DNA from 2 places in the Halonatronomonas betaini genome. Region 1 is predicted to be linked to the other one. Evidence: riboswitches for the same ligand, from Rfam matches in the RefSeq annotation. Region 1 holds a riboswitch; the other holds the start of a gene.
What was found. A riboswitch is a leader RNA that binds a small molecule or an ion and turns the genes downstream of it on or off. The one in region 1 is predicted to bind cyclic di-GMP.

Region 1 (3,203 bases):
TGATGATGCTGATTTAAATAATTTGGAAATAGAAATTGAAGATATTGAAGATGGTATTGATTATATAGATCAAGAGATGGGAGTTCTTAATCCAGAATTTGGTGTTGATGATGAAGAAAAAGAATATGAAGTATTTGTAAGTCATAAGCATGACTATATTGATATAATTGCAGAACTTTCTGATGAATTAGGTAGAATTGATGTTACTGTAGATGAAGAAGAATCATTTCAAGTTGATAATGAAGAAGAATTTAGAGTTAATTTGAATGATCCAGGTGATGAAACGGAAATAAATATATTGGTTACTGCAGAGAATAGCTCAGTAACAGAAGAATATAAAATTATAGTTGAAAGAGAATCCAGTCCAACAGAACCAAAAATTAATATTGATAATAGTTCAGTAAATACAAATCCAGAGGAAGTATATGCTGCTGCAGTAGATGTGGAGTTTGAGTTTATAATAGAAATAGAAGGTCTACAAGAATTGTATGACTTTTACCAAGAAACTGATGATGATAACACAAATGAAATATATATAAAAAATCCATTCGAAGATAAAGAAGACAGAAATGGAGATCAAATATTAGAAGATGACCATATAATACTTGAGTTTAAAAACAGTGATATAGAAGAAGGTGGCAAAGTAATTGTTGTTCAACAAGAAACATTGAATGTTCCTCTAAAAAATGATAATTATGATGTTTTTATTGATAGTATTGATATTGAAGATGAAGATGAAATTAATCTAATAGGTGTAGAAGATATTAATAAACCTATAGATACAATAGAGGTCAAACCTTTAGACTTGAAAATTGAGGGAACTGTTGATTTAAGTGAAATAGAAGGTGAAGACTCTGATAATGGAGGTATCATTAGAATAGAACTTGATGGAGGTTCAGATAATTATTCAACTATTGATATAAATGAGGAAGAACAAGAATATAAATATAGTTTTGAAGTTAAAAGTGGTGCTAATCATAGTTTATCTGTTCAATTAAAAAATGGTTTAGCTTATAATTATGAAATTGAATATCAAACTGAAGGGAAAGGGGAAAAGTTTGATATAGAAGTTAAAGTCGAATATGAAAACATAATAAAAGACTTTGAAATTATAGAAAAGAATGATCAATAATTTCGAAAGGAAGATAATATGATCGCAAAAATTGATAGGATAACAGGGTATGACATGAAGATTGTAATGGCCGGGGTCTTAATGATGGTTGTATTACTGGCCGGTTCGGTGAGCGCTGATGAACCGGCTGAGATTCCACTTCAGGATACAAAGATTATTGCTGGGGCTAATCTTGCGACCTTTGAAGATACTAATCTTGGCTTTCATTTTTATGGTGGGGCTGGAGTTCCAATTGATGATAACCTCTTTGTAACAGGGAGATATGAGCGTTATTTTGCTGAGGATCTTGGGCTGAATGCTATTACAGCTAACTTTGAATATGATCTGGCCAGGATAGTGACTGATGAATTTGAGTTACTTAGAATTTATGCTCAGGGGAATATTGGTTATTATTTTGGAAATTTTGCTGACGAATCGATTAGTGGACTTGGCATAAAAGGCGGAATGGGAGCTGAGGCTGAGATTGCTGGTGGATTTGGAGCTAGCGTTAACTTGAATTTTCGACCACTGGAGTTTGAAGATGCTGATGTTAATCTGACTGGATTAGAAGTAGGGCTGGGAGCATTCTTTAGCTTTTAATATAATATATTAAATAAGAAAATAGTTACTTAGGGAGTCTCCTTTAATTAGGGGGCTCTTTTTTATGTAAACCTGGCTACAATTTGATGATAAAAGCTGTTCTATGAGAATAGAACTTTGCTTATTATTGTCTAAAACATAGTAAGTTGGTATATTATATATAGATTAAATAATTTACTCTTTGGAAGCAATGATCTATCATCCAATTTGGTCACCTGTAAAGGGTGGTGGGGAGCTAATGGTGAAACCGGCCAAAAAAACTAAATTCCAAAGAGGAGGAATTGAAAATGAGAAAAGCTTTAATTTTAGGTTTGGCGTTGGTGTTTGTATTAGGCATGACAACTATGGTGGGCGCTCACACTAATGGTCCATGGTATGTAGATACTTCCCCATATTTTAATTTAGAATTGGATTACAATGCAGAAATAATGCAACTTGGTAATAATGATACCGCTGCTATTGATCAGGATGGTGATCACCATGCTTTTATAGGTCAGGGTATAGAAATCACACTTCCTGGTGAACCAGTAGGAGCCAGTGAAAATAGTGAAGCTTTTGTAGACCAGATGGGTGACAATAATATGGCTGTTGTTGGTCAGAGAGGTATGAATAACTTCTCCAATATAGAGCAGTGGCGAGAAGATAATTATGCTGGTGTTGGTCAAGATGGAGACGATATGATTGCTAACATTCATCAAAATGCTACAGACAGTTTTGTTCGTGTAAGTCAGTTTGGTGGAGCAGGTTCCGAAGCTGATATTACTCAATATGGTGATTTGAATAGAATTAGAACTAGACAACAGGGTAATGACCATTTTGTTGACGTATATCAAGGCTGGGGAACTTATTTCAATTATGCAACAGTAGAACAAAAAGGTGATGGCCATGAAGCATATGTAACTCAGGGTGGCGGCGAAAGACTTGCTAATAGAAATGGAGTTTTAATTGATCAGGATGGAGAAGATAATTACGCTAAAGCTACTCAATTTGGTACTTTAAATGCAGCAGTTATTGAGCAGGACGCTATTGGACTATCAGCTGTTACTTTCCAAGATGGCGATAATAATGATGCTAATATAAATCAATCAAATTAAATAATAGACTATTTAACAATAACTAATTGATTTTAGGAGGCAGGCTGAATATAGAAGGAGATATATTCAGTCTGCTTCTTCTAGATTGTATTGATCGGGAGGTGTTCTAATGGTCAATTTAAAAAGAATAATGATTGTTACTTTAATTGTTGCAGTAGCAATTGTTTTGACTGGTAATTTAATATATGCTGCTCCAAATGGTAATGGCATGGGCCCGGATGGAGACGGCCCTCCAGGCCAGGTTGATGAAAGACCTCCAGGTATTATTGGTCCTGGTGGCGGACCTGGATTTGAGTTTCCTGGTGGAGATGAATTTCCTGGCAATTTAAATCCATTTATCCCTGGTGATCCCGGGAATGGAGAACCAGGAAATGGTAGACCTGGTAATGGTGATCCAG
Region 2 (3,203 bases), on a different contig from region 1:
CTATAGAGTAAAATTTATTAAAGATGCAGTCAGTTATCCTAAAGATCCTGACAACTGGTTGACTTATAGAAATCAGATCAGGCGCTGGTACAGAGGCTTCTTTCAATGTTTGAAAATGTATAAAGGCGATCTCTTGTCTAAAAACAAAAAACTATTAGCCTTAACAACTGTCCATCTTTTGTCCAATTTTCTCTGGATATTTTTAGTCGTAGGTTTTATAACAATGACCATTCAGGGCAGTACCGGAATTTATTTATATCAAGCAATCTTTTATTTTCTATTATTTGATTTTTCCTTTACAGTATTTATGGTTTTAAAGGGAGCTATAAAATACAAGAGAATCAGACCGGCCCTGGCTGGAATTCCCTTTTACTGGCTATCGCTAATAATCGATAATGTAATCTTTATCGAATCAGGTTATATAGAGTTATATCGGAACAATAAACTTGTCGTCTGGCATAAAGGTCATTGAATTAGAAGGAGGTCGTTTATATGTATATACCATCAGGTTTATCCAGTTTATATCTAATGGGAAGATTTGCTGTAGTGATTTTAATTGTAGGTCTAGTTTTAGCTATGGGTGGAAGTGGTGCTGACATGCCCGAGCAGATGGTAACCTTTGCATTTACTGATGGCGATATTTCCGTAATTGAAACTGCTCATCCGATTTTGAGTAGATATGATTATAGAGGTGATGTCTATGTTGCAACTAATAGTATTGGAAGCCCTGGTAAATTAACAGAAGAAGATTTACTTGATTTATATGAAGCTGGCTGGGGTGTTGGATCCCATGGCCTTGTTTATCAGGATCTAGCCCTCCTTAGTGATGAAGAGGTTTTAGAACAACTCCAAGAGTCAAAACAGATTTTATCTGAAATAGTTCCAGAAGTTTATGGATCTTATCTAACCCATGATAATTATACAAATCATACTTTAGATTTAATTGCTGAAGTTTATCCAGCCACTGTAGTCAGTTATTGGAAAGCTGTAAATGAGATTCCAATGAATGCCGGTGACCAGCACAGAGTTATGGCTTTAGATATTAATAACCTTGCTTTAAATGGTGTCAAAGCTATAATAAATCTAATGGAAGAAGATCAATGGATAATGCTTTCATTGACTGGAGTAGGCAGGAATCATAACTGGTCAGAAGAGGACTTTACTGAATTAGTCGATTATATTGCAGAGAGAGATTTTGTTGCTGTAAATCGGCCTGATGCTGAATAGCTAGTGATAAATATTATAAAGTTTGACTTTCAATAATATAGTTTTCTCAATGATTAACTATTAATATATTATAGCTAAACCCCTTTCGCTAAAATCAGAAAGGGGTTTTCTGTTGATTTTTAGTTGACAATGCTGATTGATTAATATATATTAATACTAAGGTATGCTTATAGAAGATAAATGAGATTAATAGTAATAAATCCTTGAAAAAGGCAATCCTGCTGAGAGGCAGAGTCGCAAAGCTAGATGCCCGTCTAAACGGGTAGTTCGGCTACCGGAGGGATAACATGAGGAAGTTTTTATTTATTATTTATATTTTAGTTATAATTTTAGTTTTTACAGGTTGTGGCTCAGCAAGTAGCTCAGATATTTTAAGGCAGGATAATCTGACCGATGAGTATCTCAGTGAAGATGAACTGGCTGAAATAGTCAGGGATAATTATAATAATGGCCAGAGAGAAGCTATCTGCTGGAGTGAATTTATTGCTTCAAATCATGAATTAGGGCTAGGAGAAGTAATTTCCGATAATGTAGTTGAAGCTGACGATAGTATGGTCTTAGTCTCCCCGGAGAATAACTTTGATGGTGGCCAGAAAAGAACTGTTGATAGAATAGGCTATGGCAGTTATATTGCCAATCTAAAGACAGATTATGCAGCCGGTTCCTATACAGCTTTCTTTATGTATCAGGGTGTAGCTGAAAAAAATGATGAAATTGATATTGAGATATATAATGATGGTTCCAGGCGGGTTGATTTTGTGATCTGGAAAGATGGAGTTAGGACTAACTATGTCCAGCGGAAGCTTGATTTTGACCCAACTGCTGATTTTAATGAATACAGAATAGATTATCAACCTGATTATGTAGCCTTTTTTATAAATGGAGAGCTAATGGCCTTATTTACTGATGATATTCCTGGAAGTGAGATGTATCTGCTTGCCAATCACTGGTGGCCAGAATGGCTTGAGCCTGATGAGGAGCATGGTGAGAGCAGAAATTATCTCAAGCAGATTGAGAAACTTATATAATCACTTTCAATTACAATTATATAATTTTGTATAGTACGACTTTATGAATATTACCCCTGGCAGTTTTCTGTCAGGGTTTTTTGTATTTATGTGATATTTACCGGAAAGGTCCAGGAAGGTCTAACCAGGGCTGGGGGCTTATTTGACTGACAGCCTAATCTTTGATAACATTATGTCACTAGTAGTGACAAATCAAATTGTCATTACAGGTGACATATTTATAATATGGAGGAGAAATAAATATGACTATTAATTCTGATGAAGAACAGGGGAGTAATCAAATGGAGAGCAAAGCAGTTGATCCTAAGAAAGAGACAATCACAGATGGCCGCAAATCAAGACGGGAGCAGAATAAAAGAAAAGTCCTGTCAACCTTTTTAAATTTAATTGCTGAAAAAAGAACTCTGCCTGATACAGGAGAAATAGCAAGTGAAGCTGGCGTTTCAAGGAGATCAATATTTCGTTATTTTAATGACTTAGATGAATTAATCGAAGAAGCCTACCATTACAAGCTAGATCAAATCAGAGAAAAGTTTCCAGAGCCAGAAGTTCCAATAAAAACCGATAATATAGAGGAAGTAATAACCAGATACGTTAACCATTTAAGCGATATCTATGAATTCACCGCATCAATCAGAAATCTTCTCTCAGAAAGAGGAATGCCACTTGAAGTCAGGGAGCGAATCGAAACTTTAAAGAGCCAGACACTCAGAGATGGCTTAAAAAAATACTTTGAAATCTTTCTAGATGATACTGATATAGAATCCAACTTTATCTATGCCCTGGAATCTTCGTTATCACCAAAGAACTGGGATTATCTTAAGGGCCCCTGTGGGCTAAATATTGAACAGGCCAGACAGGCCTGGGTGGAGATGTTGCTAAGAATTTTTAGCAAATACAAAAATAAATAACTAATATAATATTAGATAATGCTCAAATTTAGCCTTG

Region 2: another riboswitch for cyclic di-GMP. It lies ahead of I0Q91_RS10490 (family 16 glycosylhydrolase); the one in region 1 lies ahead of I0Q91_RS07895 (hypothetical protein).

Annotation. Positions count from the first base shown of each region.
Region 1 covers NZ_JADPIE010000004.1:82,033-85,235, forward strand. The annotation lists gene I0Q91_RS07885 (GLUG motif-containing protein) at 1-1,132, shown strand, start outside; gene I0Q91_RS07890 (porin family protein) at 1,151-1,711, shown strand; cyclic di-GMP riboswitch class II at 1,886-1,973, shown strand; gene I0Q91_RS07895 (hypothetical protein) at 1,999-2,805, shown strand; gene I0Q91_RS07900 (hypothetical protein) at 2,915-3,203, shown strand, end outside.
Region 2 covers NZ_JADPIE010000006.1:23,588-26,790, reverse strand. The annotation lists gene I0Q91_RS10500 (glycosyltransferase family 2 protein) at 1-472, shown strand, start outside; gene I0Q91_RS10495 (polysaccharide deacetylase family protein) at 493-1,227, shown strand; cyclic di-GMP riboswitch class I at 1,429-1,506, shown strand; gene I0Q91_RS10490 (family 16 glycosylhydrolase) at 1,515-2,255, shown strand; gene I0Q91_RS10485 (TetR/AcrR family transcriptional regulator) at 2,498-3,166, shown strand.